Linked DNA regions of Bryobacter aggregatus MPL3. Each later gene encodes a partner of the first gene's protein in a complex. Links are inferred from orthologs where the notes say so. Each region holds a gene or a part of one and is shown on either strand. Other genes may lie near its edges.

Region 1 (7,961 bases):
GGCAATCACCGCACCCGTACGACGAGCCGTGTCAACGATTTCATTCGTCGATTGGTCGAGTACGCGATGATCGTATGCCTTGAGGCGGATGCGGATGCGTTCTTTATTCATGATTCCCTACTCGATGATTTCCGACACAGTACCGGCGCCGACAGTGCGGCCGCCTTCGCGGATGGCGAAGCGCAAACCCTTATCCATCGCAACCGGCGTGATCAGGTCGATCGTCATCTGCACGTTATCGCCAGGCATCACCATCTCGGTGCCTTCCGGCAAGTGCGCCACACCCGTCACGTCCGTCGTACGGAAGTAGAACTGAGGACGATACCCGTTGAAGAACGGAGTGTGACGTCCGCCTTCTTCCTTGCTCAGGACATACACTTCGCCCTTGAACTTCTTATAGCCCTTGATCGAACCCGGCTTCGCAATCACCTGACCGCGTTCCACGTCGTTCTTTTCAATGCCGCGCAACAAGAGCCCGACGTTGTCGCCCGCGCGACCTTCGTCCAGCAACTTCTTGAACATTTCCACACCCGTCACCGTGGTCTTGCGCGTCGCCGTAAAGCCGACGATTTCGCATTCCTCACCCACCTTGACGATGCCCTTTTCGATACGGCCAGTCACTACCGTGCCACGGCCCTGGATCGAGAAAATGTCTTCGATCGGCATGATGAACGGCTTGTCGATGGCGCGCTCCGGAATCGGAACATACGCATCCACCTGCGCCATCAGGTCGTCAATTTTTGCTTCCCACTGCGGCTCGCCATTCAGCGCCCCCAAAGCGGACACACGCACCACCGGCAGATCGTCGCCAGGGAACTGGTAGCTCGAGAGCAACTCACGCACTTCCATCTCCACCAGCTCGAGCAGCTCGGCGTCTTCCACCATGTCGGTCTTGTTCAGAGCAACGACGATGTAGGGCACACCCACCTGACGGGCCAGCAGGATGTGCTCGCGGGTCTGGGGCATCGGGCCGTCGGTGGCGGCAACGACGAGGATCGCTCCGTCCATCTGCGCCGCACCGGTGATCATGTTCTTGATGTAGTCGGCGTGGCCGGGGCAGTCCACGTGAGCGTAGTGACGATTCGGCGTCTCATACTCCACGTGCGAAGCGGCAATTGTGATACCACGAGCCTTTTCTTCCGGCGCGTTGTCGATCGAGTCGAAGCTCCGGAATGTGTTCTTCGGGTTGTGCCTGGACAACACCTTCGTGATCGCTGCCGTTAACGTCGTCTTGCCGTGGTCGATGTGCCCAATCGTGCCAATGTTGACGTGCGGCTTGCTACGGTCAAATTTCTCTTTCGCCATGATACTTTTAAGCTCCTCGTTCTCTTCTAACGGCCCGTGCCCTTGGTCTTTGCGATGATCTCGTCCGCCAAGTTCTTCGGCAGATCTTCGTACTTGCCGAAGTGCATCGTAAACGCGCCGCGGCCTTGAGTTTTCGACCGGAGGTCGGTCGCGTAGCCAAACATTTCCGACAGCGGAACCATCGCATTGATGATCGTTGTCGAACCTTGCCGCTCGGTACCCTGGAGCTGACCCCGGCGGCTGATCAAGTCGCCATTCACCGGGCCCATGTACTCATCCGGCACCACTACTTCCACCTTCATCACCGGTTCCATCAGAACCGGCCTTGCCTTCTTGACGGCGTCCTGCAGTGCGAGAGAACCCGCAATCTTGAACGCCATTTCACTGGAATCGACTTCGTGGTAGCTGCCTTCGTAGACAATGACCTTGATGTCGGACATCGGGAAGCCCGCGATGATTCCCATCTCGAGGCGCTCGGCAACACCCTTTTGGATGGCCGGGATGTATTCCTTCGGAATCGAACCGCCCGTGACTTCGCTCACGAACTCATAACCACCACCCGTATCGAGAGGCTCGATGCGGAGCTTGCAGTGGCCGTACTGGCCGCGGCCACCGGTCTGCTTCGAATACTTTTCTTCGCCGAGTGCGGTCTGGCGAATCGACTCGCGGTAGGCGACCTGCGGCTTACCCACATTCGCTTCCACACCAAACTCGCGGCGCATACGGTCGACGATGATTTCGAGATGAAGTTCACCCATGCCCGCCAGAATCGTTTGATTCGTTTCGGGATCGGTGTTCACCCGCAAAGTGGGATCCTCGGCAACCAGCTTTGCAATCGCCATGCCCATCTTTTCCTGATCGCTCTTCGTCTTCGGCTCGATGGCGAGCTGAATCACAGGAGCCGGGAAGTCAATGGACTCAAGGATGACAGGCTTGTTCGGGTCGCAAATCGTATCGCCGGTGATCACCGACTTCAGACCCACGGCCGCGCAAATGTCGCCGGCCAGGATTTCCTGAATTTCTTCACGCTTGTTGGCGTGCATTTTGACGAGACGGCCCAGGCGCTCGGAACGATTCTTCGAAACGTTGAGGACCTGATCGCCCGTGTTCAGCTTGCCCGAATAGACGCGGATAAAGCTCAACTGGCCAACGAACGGATCGGTCATGATCTTGAAGACCAACGCCGAGAAGGGCTCGTTGTCGTCTGCCTTGCGGATCACTTCCAGCTCGCGATTGTCGAAATCAATGCCCTTCATCGGGGGCACATCTACCGGGGAAGGCAGATAGTCCACCACCGCGTCCAGCATGTTCTGCACGCCCTTATTTTTAAAGGACGAACCACAGATCACCGGGAAGAAGGACTGCTCGAGGGTACCCTTGCGGATCGCCTTCTTGAGCTCAGCTTCAGTCGGAGCCTCACCATTGAGGTACTTCTCCATCAACACGTCATCCACTTCCGAGGCGGCCTCAATGAGATTCTCACGATACTCATTGGCCTGATCGAGCAGATGCTCTGGAATCTCAATGTCCTCGAACTTCGCTCCCAGGCTCTCATCGAGCCAGATGCGGGCCTTCATGGTTACGAGATTGACAACACCCTTGAACTGATCTTCCCCGCCGACCGGAATCTGAATCGGCACCGGACGGCAACCGAGACGATCGACCATGGTCTTGACCGCATGAAAGAAGTCCGCACCGATGCGGTCCATCTTGTTGACGAAGCAGATGCGAGGCACCTTGTACTTGTCAGCCTGGCGCCACACCGTTTCCGTTTGCGGCTGCACACCAGCTACCGCGTCAAACACCGCGACCGCACCATCAAGAACCCGGAGGCTGCGCTCCACTTCAGCAGTGAAGTCAACGTGGCCCGGAGTATCAATGATATTGATCTGGATGTTTCCCCACTGGCAAGTGGTCGCGGCCGAGGTGATCGTGATGCCGCGCTCCTGCTCCTGCGCCATCCAGTCCATGGTGGCCGTGCCCTCATGTACTTCGCCGATCTTGTAGGAGCGGCCAGTGTAATAGAGGATGCGTTCCGTCGTGGTGGTCTTGCCGGCATCAATGTGCGCCATGATGCCGATATTGCGCATTCGCTCAAGTGGGGTTGTACGAGGCATAAATTACTTCAAAAGCTCCCTTACCAGCGATAGTGGGCGAAGGCTTTATTGGCTTCGGCCATACGGTGGACGTCGTCTTTCTTCTTAATCGCTCCGCCGCGCATATTCGCAGCGTCATTCAATTCATTGGCCAGGCGATCCACCATGCCCTTCTCGGCGCGGTTGCGTGCATTCGACAGAATCCAGCGAATTGCAAGGCTCGTGCGGCGAGTCTGGGGCACTTCGATCGGCACCTGGTAGTTGGCGCCACCAACGCGGCGGCTCTTTACTTCGAGCAGCGGGCGGCAGTTCTCAACGGCCTTCTTGAACAACTTCAGGGCATCGTCCTGACCGCGCTCAGCGAGCGCCGTCAATGACGAGTAGAAGATCCTCTGTGCGGTATTCTTCTTGCCATCCCACATCATGCTGTTGATGAATTTCGTAGCCAGGGTCGAATTGTAAATCGGATCGGCCCCTACTTCACGAACTTCAGCTCTACGACGTCTTGCCATGATTGATCCTCAAATGTCCTTACGACTTCGGCCGCTTGGCCCCGTACTTGGAGCGGCTCTGCTTGCGGTTCTGCACACCACCGGTATCGAGCGTGCCACGAACTACGTGATAGCGAACACCCGGAAGATCCTTCACGCGACCACCGCGGATCAGCACAATCGAGTGCTCTTGCAGGTTGTGACCTTCGCCAGGAATGTAGGTCGTCACTTCGATTCCGTTAGTCAAACGGACGCGGGCGACCTTCCGGAGAGCGGAATTCGGTTTCTTCGGCGTCGTCGTGTAAACACGAGTACAGACACCACGGCGCTGCGGGCAGGCCTGCAAGGCCGGGCTAGCGGTCTTGTAATTGATAGGCGTGCGGCCCTTGCGCACGAGTTGGTTAAACGTTGGCACGAAAGTTACCCTCTCAACGGTTTCACGTTCACACGCTAAAGCGCACAAACGCGAGTAAATCTAAAACTGGTTAATACTCAATGGGCGTTGCAAATGCAATTGATCGAACAAAACTGCTATCCAATCAACGACTTGCGGATTGAAGGTTCTTGACTAGCCCTTGCCAGGTTGCGTCGCAACACCTTGCGGTGCGTACGTCCTAGTAGCGGGGCCGGCTCTGGCCGGTCGTCCCATATGCTTTCTCCGAGGAGTCGGCTGGGAACGGGTAGCTCAAAGAGCAGAAGCACTACTCGCCAAACTTACATAGGATATCGCGTACGAATTCTCTTTGTCAAATCCAATCCTCAGCCAATCCACAGGAAACTTTTTCGGATCGTTTCGTTCCGTATCGTATCTAAACCGACATGTGGATTGTTCGCCTCTCCCTCAATCGGCCCTACACCATTGCCGTACTCGCTGTTCTCATTCTCCTGCTGGGCTCCTTCGCTCTCGTCAAAACTCCCACCGACATCTTCCCCGAAATCAACGTCCCGCAAATCACGGTGATCTGGAACTACCAGGGCCTGCCCACTCCCGAGATGGAGAAGCGCGTCACCACCTTCAGCGAGTTTGTGCTGGCGCTCGTCAACGACGTCAAGAGCATCGAGAGCCAGACCCTCAGTGGCGTCAGTGTCATCAAGATCTACTTCCACGAGAATGTCCGGATCGATTCAGCGATGGCGCAGGTGAACAGCGCCGTCAACTCGATCCGCTTCCGCATGCCACCAGGGATCAATCCACCTTGGATCCTGCGCTTCAGCGCCTCAAGCGTGCCGGTGATCCAGTTGAGTCTGAGCTCAAAGACGTTGCCTGAGTCGGCGCTCTATGACTATGGCATTTACCGGGTGCGGCAGCAGCTTTCCGTTGTTCGAGGCGCGCTCTTGCCTGCCCCCTATGGTGGCGTCGATCGCCAGGTGATGGTCGATCTTGATCCGCAAGCGATCACCGCGCGCGGCTTGAGCCCGATCGATGTTTCCAATGCCGTGCAGGCCCAGAATCTGATGTTGCCTTCGGGCAATGCGAAGGTCGGACCAATCGACTACCAGGTCTCCCTCAATTCGAATACCGATACCATTGCCGCGCTGAATGACCTCCCGGTCAAGAACGCCAACGGCGTCACCACCTACGTCCGCGACATTGGCAATGTGCGCGATGGAGCTGCCGTTCAGATCAACGCCGTCCGCAAGGACGGCGAACCGGCGGTGTTGCTTTCGATCATCAAAACCGGCGGCGCCTCCACGCTGGACATCATCGACCAGGTCAAGAACGAGATCCTTCCGGTCACCCGGGCCTCCGCGCCGCCCGGGCTCGACATCCAGGAGCTATTCGACCAGTCGGTCTTCGTGCGCGGGGCCATCGATGGCGTGGTGCATGAGGGGATCATTGCCGCGCTGCTCACCGCCGCGATGATCCTGCTGTTTCTCGGCTCCTGGCGCAGCACGCTGATCATCGCGGTGTCGATTCCGCTGTCGATTCTCACTTCCATTCTGGCGCTATCGGCGATGGGCCACACCTTGAACGTGATGACGCTGGGCGGCCTGGCCCTGGCAATCGGCATCCTGGTCGATGACGCGACAGTAGAGATCGAGAACATCCACCGCATCATGTCGAAGGGCGGCACGAATCTGCGCGACGGCATCCTGACGGCGGCGTCGCAGATCGCCGGCCCCACTTTTGTCTCGACGCTGGTCATCTGTATCGTCTTTGTCAGCGTGGTCTTCCTGACGGGCCCGGCAAAGTTCCTGTTTACGCCGATGGCCTTGGCGGTCGTGTTTGCCATGGCCGCCAGCTACCTGCTGAGCCGCACGCTGGTGCCCACCTTGGTCTACTTCCTGCTGCCCTCCGAGGAGGAAGAGAATCATGGGCTCCGGCCGAAGAGCCGCCTCACGCGCGTCGTGGAGGCAGCGCACCTGCGCTTCAACCGGGTCTTCACCAGCTTCGCTCAGGTCTATGAAGCCACACTGCGGGCGACGCTGGCCCATCGTAATCCGGCCCTGTTTAGCGCCGGGCTGGTGATGGCAACTGGCTTCGTTCTCGCCCCCTTTGTCGGCAAGGACTTTTTCCCCACTGTCGATGCGGGCCAGATTCGCTTACATGTCCGGGCGACCCCAGGGACGCGGCTGGAGGAGACCAAACGGCTATTCACGACGGTCAATCAGGCGATCCGCCGCGTGGTGCCGGCGGAGGAAATTGAGCTGGTGCTCGACAACATTGGCCGCTCTTCACAGCCCTTCAATCTTGCCTTTGGCGATGGCGCCACCATCGGTACCTTTGACGGCGAGATCTCGATCAGCCTCAAGCACGGCCACGCGCCGACAGCGGACTACGTGCGCCGGTTGCGCGAGGAGTTGCCCAAACATTTCCCCGGCACCACCTTCTACTTCCAGCCCGCCGACATGGTCAGCCAGATTCTGAACTTCGGCCTCCCTGCCCCGGTCAATGTCCAGGTGGCGGGCTATGGCGGCCCGGCAAACCTGGAGATCGCAAAGCAGATCGAGGAACGAATGCGCAAGATTCCAGGCCTGGTGGATGTCCATCTGCATCAGGTGGTGGACGCCCCCGCGCTCAAGGTGGAAGTAGACCGCGAGCGCGCCGCCGAGTTTGGCCTGACCCAGCAGGACGTCGCCAACAACGTCTTTGTCAGCCTTGCTTCTTCCGCCCAGGTGCAACCGAACTTCTGGCTGGACCCACGGATGGGCATGACCTACATGGTGGCGGTGCAGACCCCGCAAACCCTGGTGTCGTCCTTGAATGACATCGAAAACACACCGGTACAAGCCCGCAACGCCGACAGCGTCCAACTGCTGAGCAACATTGCGCACATCCGGCGTGAGAAGACCGTCGTCAATGCGACGCACACGAACGTGCAGCCCACCTTCGACGTCTATGCAAGCGTTCAGGATACAGACCTGGGCAGCGTGGCCACGGCGGTCGATCAGATTGCCGCGGAGTTCCGTCCGAAGCTTGCGGCTGGCAATACCATCACCGTGCGCGGCCAGGTGGAATCGATGAACTCGGCCTTCTCCCGCCTCAGTATGGGGCTCGCGGCAAGCGCCTTGCTGGTTTACCTGCTGATGGTGGTCAACTTCCAGAGCTGGTCGACACCCTTCGTCATCATCACGGCGCTGCCTGGCGCGCTCACCGGCATTGTCTGGGCACTGTTCCTCACCCAGAGCACCTTCAATGTCCCAAGTTTGATGGGAGCCATTATGAGCATCGGCGTCGCGACGGCGAACTCGATCCTCCTGGTGACCTTTGCCCAGGAGCGCGTCGAGGAAGGTCTCGATGCCTTCTCTGCGGCGCTTGAAGCGGGCTCCACTCGTTTGCGCCCCATCCTCATGACCGCTGCGGCCATGGTGATTGGCATGTTACCGATGGCCTTCGGACTCGGGGAAGGCGGCGAACAGAATGCCCCTCTCGCCCGGGCCGTCATCGGCGGGCTGACACTGGCAACCGTGTCGACCCTGCTCTTTGTACCGCTCATCTTTACGATGATCCGGAAGAATCGTATCGCAGCGTAACGTAATCAAACCCACAGGACAGAAATCTCTCATGAACAAAAACGCAATTCTCGCTTTCTCTCTCCTTGTCCTCGGGCTGCTCGCCGTTGGCATT
Region 2 (8,167 bases), 440 kb from region 1 along the record:
CTTTACACTCGACTAGAATGTAGAGTCTCAGCAGCTCCTTTAAGTAGGGATCTGCTGATGGGTAGCGACAGGAGAGAGCCCGAAGTTCATCCGTGGCATCTTGATCAGACTGGGTATCAGCGATTCTTTGAGCGCTGTTTGTTGCTGTCGACGATGAATCGTCAGCCGGGAATCCCCCCTGGTTTCCTTGGGTCGCTTATTGAGACATCGCAGCTAGTGAGTAGGACCAGTCGAAGGCTTCGATATCGGATTCTGAGACGTCGAGACGGGCGAAGATGATGCGCCGCTGTTTGGGGTTTATACCGGGTGAGTTCAAATTGAAGGCACCCGAGATTTCGCCGAGGGAAGTGGAGCGCTTGGTCTTGAAGTCGTAGAACAGAATACTGCGTGGAGTATTGCGGTCATCGGTCGGGGTACCGGCGCTGATAGGGTCGAGATAAACGATGCCGTCGGGAAGGGGCCGCCAGTAGCCAGACTTCGAGGTCGATGTCAGGATCGAAGACTGGCGGCAAGCCTTCGGCAAGGGCCGTTTCGACGACCAACGACAGAAAACGGAGCAGGCACGAGTCCCTCGAAAACTCCGGACTGCTCAGAATGCGATCAAGCTGCGTCCGGATCTCCGCTGCGGTTGGATCGGGAAGCGCAGAAGGGAACATCGGAGAACCTGCGGAAGTGTAGCACGAATTCCCTTTTTCCCTTCATGAATCGCTTGGCAGGGCCAAGGAGTTTGCTCCCTGGCCTCAGTGGCGAGCTTCGAGCTGCTTGAGCTCGTCTTCGATTCCGGTCATCTCCCATCGAATCATAGACATCGGGATGATGCCGGAGGCAAAGAAGCGATCCATGAAGTCCTTGAACTGAAACGATTGGGGGTTCTGGCGCGCGGAGTCGGCGATCAGCTTGTTGAAGGCGACCTTTCCTGCAATGTAGGTGGTGCCGTAGCTGGGCTGGGTGGCGTAAATGCTCATGTCCGTCCAAATCGTGTCGCCATTGGGCTGGAACCAGCCATTCGGTGTGTGGTCGACAATGTATTTCATCGCCTGTTCCAGGGTGAATTCGCCGCTATGGAACTTTAGGTCCGCGATGCCGCGGATGGCGCGGACGACCGCCAGGATGTGGACGAGCTCGCGGGCGCGGGGGCGCTGGTCGAGAATCCCAAGATCCATGGTGGCCTCCTCCCAGGCAGTGGCAAGGCCCTCGGACCGACCATCCCAGATGTTGTAAAGCAATCGCGTACGAATTGGGCTGTAGTGCGGTTCAATCTCCAGACGTTGCTTTTCCAGCCAGTGGATCATGTGGCTCTTCATGGGCATGGAATCGCGATAATCGACGTTTGTAAAGATGTCGAGAGCCGCCTTGGGAAGCAGGGTGGTTTTGCCCCGCAGGCGATCGAGATTCATGTACGCCGGGACGGTAAAGATCTCGTTTTCCCGTAGAAACTTCATAAATCCGTCGATTGCTTCGGTGTTACGGCGGTCATATTCCTGGGCTGTTGCCGGCAGGGCAAGGACGGGGAGATTCCGATTGCGGTGTTCTTCCAGTTTCCAGGCGGCGAGACTGCGCTCCAGCTCCAGCTCCATGATTTGGAGGAGCTGCTGCCAGGTATAGGGGTTCAAGTGGACATTCTTGAGATACCAGTTGTAGTTCACTACACCCACCCCAGATCCTGTCTTCATGGTTTTGACCCTGCCCTCCATCCACTTGATGAAGTCGTCGACGGCGGCCTGGGCCTGCAGAATAGCGGGCACCAGTTTGAAATTCGTCTCACCAAAGCGGCGTCCCACGGTAGCGAGTACGTAACTCTCCTGCTTTTTGGCGTGGATGGCGATGGTGTAAAGGTCTTTGGCGTCTTCGGTCAGATTGGACTTGGCCTGCTTGAGGATGGCGGGAATCGCCTGCAACTTACCCAGAACATATGCCTCGTCCATTGGGGACAGGGGCATTTTGAGGGACCACAGTTCGAGGGTGCCGTACATGGAGGGACCCTCGGGAAGCGGGGTATCCGATTCCCTGTCGAAAATAATTCGGTAGAAGAGGGGATTGCGAGACCAGGGCCGGAGGACGCGGTGGTCAAAATCGAGGCCGTTCATCTCTGCGCGGACCAGGTTGTAGTCCACTTTCTGGGTGACGGTCCAACTGCTGATGTCGAAGGCTTCGAGGCGCTCCTGCCAGTGTTTTAATTCTCCCTGCTGGCGGCGCATGGCCGGAGCGGTGTAATCGGGGACGTTTTTCTTGACTTTCGGCTGTTGGAATTCTCGCCATTCCGAGAAGAATCGGAGCAAATCTCCGTGGGTGAGGGGGGCGGCGTCGGCGAGGGGGCACAGCAACACAACGATGAAAAGAACCGAGAGACGCATGTGTCCTTCATAGTGACAGAATTGACCATCTTCTCGCCAAGGGTCTAGAATAGAGGATTGGTCCCTCGTCAAATTGCCGTGTATGAACATGGCAACCCTCTTGAGGCCCAGACGGGCATGATTCAGCGGGTGGCTAATTTCCAAAGAGCAGGAGTCGAATCAATTCAGTGGCTGAGGCAATAAAGCGAATTTTCACGTCGGAATCGGTGACTGAAGGTCACCCCGACAAGATGGCGGATCAGATCTCGGATGCGGTACTTGATGCTGTATTGGCCGAAGATCCGACGGGGCGAGTGGCTTGCGAAGTACTGGTGACAACCGGCATCTGCGTAGTGGCTGGCGAAATCACGACGACGACCTATGTCGACGTTCCGGATTTGGCTCGCAAAGTAATCAAAGAGATTGGGTTTGACGATGCCGCCTTTGGCTATGACGGCAACACTTGTGGCGTTCTGAACGTCATCCAGCGCCAGAGTCCGCACATTGCGATGGGCGTGGATACGGGTGGCGCCGGTGACCAGGGCCTCATGTTCGGCTATGCCTGCAATGAGACTCCGGAACTGATGCCGCTGCCGATCATCCTGTCGCACAAGCTGGTGCGCAAGTTGAGCGAAGTGCGCCGCGCCGGCACGCTGAGCTATCTGCGTCCCGACGGCAAGAGCCAGGTGAGCGTCGAGTACAACGGCGACCAGCCAGTGCGCATTGATGCGGTGGTCATTTCCACGCAGCACGGCGACGACGTCAGCACCGAACAGCTCCGCGCGGACGTGAAGAAGCTGATCATCGACGCGGTTCTGCCCGCCGACATGGTGGACGGCGACACGAAAATCCACATCAACCCGACCGGCCGCTTCGTGATCGGTGGTCCCAATGGCGATACCGGCTTGACCGGCCGCAAAATCATCGTCGACACCTACGGTGGCATGGGCCGTCACGGTGGCGGCGCTTTCTCGGGTAAGGATCCGACAAAGGTAGACCGTTCCGCTTGCTACATGGCCCGCTACATTGCAAAGAACATCGTGGCTGCCGGCCTTGCCGACCGCTGCGAAGTGCAGCTTGCCTACGCCATCGGCGTGGCCGAGCCGGTGAGTGTTCTCGTGGACACCTTCGGCACCGGCACTGTTTCGAGCGAGAAGTTGACCGAAATCGTTCGCGCGAATTTCAAGCTCACCCCCAAGGGCATTATCGAGTCTCTCGACCTGCGCCGTCCGATCTATCGCGATACCGCAGCGTTTGGCCACTTCGGCCGCACGGAAGATACCTTCACGTGGGAGAAGACCGATAAGGCAGCGGCGCTGAAAGCCGCTGCGGTTTAGGCATCCCGGATGAACATAGGGGGCGATGCGGGGAAACACCAGCATCGCCCCATTATTTTGTAGTCAGTATTACGCGAAGAAAGAGCGCTCATCGATATGGCATTGATTGAAGGTTGCCGGCATGAATTAGAGTTGACGGTCCCGGTTGAGGAGATCGCCAAGGCCACCGAAACGGTACTCGCCAAGATCCAGAAGAAAGCCCAACTGAAAGGGTTCCGGCCGGGCAAGGCGCCGATGAGCGTCATCCGCAGCCAATTCCAGAACGAGATCCAGCAGGACGTCATTGAGGAAGTGATTCCGAAGGCTCTGAGCGACCGTTTCGCCGCAGAGAAGCTTGCTGTCGTTGGTCAGCCCAGTATCACCGAATTGAAGTTTGAACCGAACGAACCGATGGTGTTCAAGGCTCAGTTCGATGTTCATCCGGAATTCGATCTCAAGGAATACAAGGGCCTTGAGGTGGAGTACGAAGACCCGCAGGTGACGGAAGAAGAGATTGCGGAACGCCTGGAGCAGATTCGCGACTCCAAGGCCGACTACGTGAACATCGACCCACGTCCGGCGCAGTTGGACGACTATGTCGTTGTCGGGATTGAGAGCGGCGATGGCCTCGAAGGCGAGCCGATGCGCAACCCCGAGATGACGCTGCAACTGGGCAATCCCGATACGATCCCCGCCTTTACCGAAGGGATTGTCGGCATGAGCCCGGGCGAGAGCAAAGACATCCAGGTGAGCTACGGTGAGGATTATGGCCAGGAGCGTCTGGCCGGCAAAACCGTCACTTTTGAAGTGGAATTGAAGTTCATCCGCCGCAAGGATGTTCCGGCCTTGGATGACGAGTTTGCGCAGTCGATGGGTGACTTCCGTACCTTCGACGAATTCAAGGAGCAGGTGAAGGCCAGCATTTTTACCGAGCGCCAGTTCCGCGCTCAGGACGACGCGAAAAACAAGCTGATCGAAAAGTTGGCCGACAGCCACGAGTTCGCGGTGCCGGAGACTTATGTCGATCGCCAGTTGCAGATCCAACTCGAGAGCTATGCGCGCTCGTTGCAGATGCAGGGTATCGATCCGCGCCAGTTGAATCTGGACATCAACAAGTTCAAGGAGAGCCAGAAAGACCGCGCGATCCGCGACGTGAAGGCGACCCTGCTACTGGACAAGATTTCTGAAGTCGAGAATGTCACGGTGGCCCAGGACGATGTGGACCGCGAAGTGCAGCGGGCCGCCCGCCAGCAGCGCGAGCCGGTGGCTGCTGTTCGTGCGAAGCTCGAAAAAGATGGCGGACTCGATCGGATCGCGAATCGCATTCGCACCGAAAAGACGATCGCGTTGTTGTTCGACGCTGCCCGCAAGGTGACCCCTGTCCCCGCGCCTGCAATCGAAGCGACCGAGCCAGAGAAGACCGAGAGCGAGAGCTAAGAGGAGAATTCCATGTCTGAAGACCTGTCACGCCGCAATTTACTGAAGCAATCTGCTGTGGCCGCCGCTGTCAGCGCGGGCCCGGCTGTACTCACCTCAAGCGCGCAGAAGAATGATCGATTGCGCGTCGGCTGGATCGCGGCCGGAATGCGCGGCCAGCATGTCATGAAGCAGATGTACCTGCTTTCCAAGGACATGGTCGAGGTGACGCATGTCTGCGACACCTACCAGGGCAATCTAGCCAAGGCGAAGGACATCGTGCAGACCGAGGGTAAGAACACGCCGAAGACCTCGGTGGATTACCGCGATGTTATCAATGACCCGAATGTGGATGTGATCTTCATCGCCTCGCCCGAGCATTGGCACTATCCGATGGCGATGGCGGCGCTGAAGGCGAAGAAGCACATCTATCTCGAAAAGCCGATCGCACACACGATCGAAGAAGGCTTTGAGATTGTCGCGCTCGCCGAGAAGACCAATGTTGTTGTCCAGGTGGGTACGCAGAATCGCTCGAACAAGCTGTACATCCAGGCGAAGAAGATGGTGGAAGACGGCTACATCGGCGAAATCCACTACACGCGCGCTTTCTGGTATCGCAACTTCGATCAGACGGTGGATCCGGCGAAGGGTGTTCCGGCGGCCTGGCGCTACATTGTGCCGGCAGACGCTTCTCCCGAGAACACCGATTGGCGGCGCTTCCTTGAGGCGGCCGAACATAAGAACATTCCGTTCCACAAGGGCCGCTACTTCCAGTGGCGCAACTATTGGGACTACTCGGGCGGTATCTCCACTGATCTTCTGGTGCACCAGACCGACATCACGAATTTTGTGGTCGGCGGGCTGGTGAAGGCAGAACTGCCCAATAGCTGCATGGCCTCGGGCGGCATCTACCAGTGGGGCGCTCCGGACGATCGCGAAGTGCCCGATACGATGAGCGCGCTGTATGACTATCCGAATAAGTTCCACTTGAACTATTCGTGCTTCTTTGGCAACGACCAGTATGGTTACGGCGAACAGTTCATGGGGCAGAAGGGCACCATCGAAGTGATGGACCGTCAGAATCTGTACTTCAATCCGCAGCCGAAGTTCATCAGGAACATCAAGCCGTTCTCGCCGCATGCTCCACTGACGATGAACTACCTGAAGGACTTCAACCAGCCGGACGCGACCGCAGACCACGTCAAGAACTTCCTCGAAGCGGTGCAGGGCAAGGCGAAGGCCATTGCTCCGGCGCGCGCAGGCCAGATTGCGGCGATTCCGGGTCATATGGCGACCCAGAGCTACCGCCAGAAGAAGGCTGTGTTCTGGGATGCCAAGGCGAACAAGCTGAAGATCGGCTAAGCAGTTTTCCTGTAAATGGAGAAGCGGACAGTGCCAGAGGGCGCTGTCCGCTTTTTGCGTTTTCGGGAGAGTTAGCGCTTGCGGCGCAGCCAGACGAGGAGCCCGGCGCCAGCCGCGCTGAGGGCGAAGGTGGCGGGTTCCGGCACGTCCGCAGCCGGGTCACCGAGGTAGATCTCTCCCGGGCCGGTGATTGTGAGGGCGAAGGCGCCCGATGAATTCTCACTGAAGGCTGTCGATACGAAAAAGTAATGGATGCCGCTCTCGAGGACGTGGTCAAATCCCGAATCTCCGTTGGATCCAAGGTAGTCGTCATTGCCGATCATGAAATTCGTGAGGGGGGCGCCGGGGTCAAAACTGTTCTGGTAAAGAACGGTGAAATTGTCCCAACCTGCAGTCGTCTCGAGGAAGGAGTAAAGTCCGCTTTCGGAAACGGAGAACTCTAAGACATGAAATCTCACGTCGGTTCCTGCAGATGGAAGATACAAGCCGTATGCATCTGGTCGATTCCAAGTGGGACCGCCGGCTGTGGTGCCGTCGAAGCTAAGGGTTCCGGCGCTGGCCAGTTGGCAAACAAAGGCCAGACAAAGGATAGGGAAAGTAAAATGTCTCATCGCTTCTGGAGTGTAGGGTGGATCTACCCTACAGGTCCCGAAGCTTGTGCTTAGCCGGTCAGTCCCACCGGGCTAGCCCGGAAATGTCATCAAGAAGTTGCAAGTGAGCTTTTTGGCGGCAAAACGGATCTGCCCGGAATCGATTCACCAACGCAGACTTCGTTCTATCGCCTGCGGCGCAGCCAGACGAGGAGTCCGGCGCCGACCGCGCCCATGGCGAAGGTGGAGGGTTCGGGAACGGCTGCCGGGCTGAGGGAGATCTCTCCCGGGCCGTCAATCGTGAGGGTGAAGGCGCCGTAGTGGTTAACGTTGAAGCCTGTCGATATGAAAAAGTAGTTCACTCCGGCGACTAGAGATTGGTTAAACCCGGATCCTTCGGAAGCAATATTAGAATCGTCATTGCCGATCATGAAATTCGTGAGGGGGGCGCTTGGGTCAAAGCTGTTCTGGTAGAGAAAGGTGTAATTGTCCCAAGTTGCAGTCTCGTTGAAGGAGTAAGAGCCGCTTTGCGAAACGGAGAACTCCAGTACATGAAATCTCACCTGGAAGGATTCTACATAGGTGCCAAGTTCAAACGGCCGCTTCCAAGTGGGCGCGCCGGTTGTGGTGTCATTGATGACAAGCGTTCCGGCGCTGGCCAACTGGCAGGCCAAGGCCAGGTAGAGGATGGGCAAGGAAAGATATCGCATAAAGATGTGTATATAACTCGGCAGAATGCCTTCCAGGCATTAGGTTTGCTTAATAGAAATCTAGGGACGGTATCTGAGGGCGTTCGGACGATCTTGAAGCGAGACAGGGGAAGGCGAAGGTCATCGTTCTGGCGCGTGCGGGACAAATTGCCGCGATCCCGGGTCACATTATCGCCAGGAGGCCGCATTCTGGGATGCCAAGGCGCACACGCTGAAGATCAGCTCGATTCCGTGCTACATCGTTGAAGAAGGGCGGCGCCATCGGCGCCGCCCTTCTTTGTTTGCAACCATACTTCTTCACTGCCGCCTCTTGGCCGGTGCTTAACTCTTTCTTTTGCGCAGGCGGAAGAGCACGAGTCCGATGCCTACGGCACCCATCGTGAGTGTGGATGGTTCGGGAACTGCTGCCGGGGTGAAGGCGTTAATCGAGCCGGGCCCGT

What was found.
Region 2: the proteins of rpsG (region 1) and tig are in contact, whole or in part, in a crystal structure (PDB 3GTY), measured with the Thermotoga maritima proteins. The link is inferred for Bryobacter aggregatus MPL3 from one-to-one orthologs. Residues at the interface, in WP_004081843.1 of Thermotoga maritima: Lys34, Lys52, Lys55, Glu59, Arg62, Gln63, Glu66, Asn67, Lys69, Val71, Arg95, Ala109, Lys110, Lys111, Gly112, Arg113, Pro114, Glu117, Glu121, Ile124, Ala125, Tyr127, Asn128, Asn129, Thr130, Gly131, Lys135, Asp139, Arg142, Met143; in WP_004081061.1 of Thermotoga maritima: Glu122, Val124, Val129, Leu130, Tyr133, Glu188, Gly259, Ile262, Tyr263, Glu266, Ser270, Glu273, Gln274, Glu277, Arg308, Gln311, Ile312, Ser315, Tyr316, Glu325, Arg329, Arg336, Leu363, Phe366, Trp367, Arg373, Leu377, Arg381, Leu384, Glu387.

Annotation. Positions count from the first base shown.
Region 1 is NZ_JNIF01000003.1:2,314,034-2,321,994, reverse strand. Bases 2,179-4,899 are described here. They hold rpsG (30S ribosomal protein S7), read right to left. Parts: upstream 3,914-4,899; coding sequence 3,443-3,913; downstream 2,179-3,442. Other genes in these bases: M017_RS0110865 (efflux RND transporter permease subunit), read left to right, coding at 4,712-4,899; rpsL (30S ribosomal protein S12), read right to left, coding at 3,933-4,307; fusA (elongation factor G), read right to left, coding at 2,179-3,422. In the rest of the region: rpsJ (30S ribosomal protein S10), read right to left, coding at 1-111; tuf (elongation factor Tu), read right to left, coding at 118-1,305; more of fusA, read right to left, coding at 1,332-2,178; more of M017_RS0110865, read left to right, coding at 4,900-7,867; M017_RS0110860 (efflux RND transporter periplasmic adaptor subunit), read left to right, coding at 7,899-7,961.
Region 2 is NZ_JNIF01000003.1:1,872,574-1,880,740, forward strand. The notes cover bases 3,000-5,926. They hold tig (trigger factor), read left to right. Parts: upstream 3,000-3,766; coding sequence 3,767-5,086; downstream 5,087-5,926. Other genes in these bases: metK (methionine adenosyltransferase), read left to right, coding at 3,000-3,670; M017_RS0108895 (Gfo/Idh/MocA family protein), read left to right, coding at 5,099-5,926. Outside these bases: M017_RS27530 (outer membrane protein assembly factor BamB family protein), read left to right, coding at 1-16; M017_RS0108875 (hypothetical protein), read right to left, coding at 197-523; M017_RS0108880 (DUF885 family protein), read right to left, coding at 741-2,354; more of metK, read left to right, coding at 2,534-2,999; more of M017_RS0108895, read left to right, coding at 5,927-6,427; M017_RS0108900 (PEP-CTERM sorting domain-containing protein), read right to left, coding at 6,499-7,038; M017_RS0108905 (PEP-CTERM sorting domain-containing protein), read right to left, coding at 7,203-7,727; M017_RS0108910 (PEP-CTERM sorting domain-containing protein), read right to left, coding at 8,049-8,167. UniProt on the Bacillus subtilis protein: Involved in protein export. Acts as a chaperone by maintaining the newly synthesized protein in an open conformation. Functions as a peptidyl-prolyl cis-trans isomerase.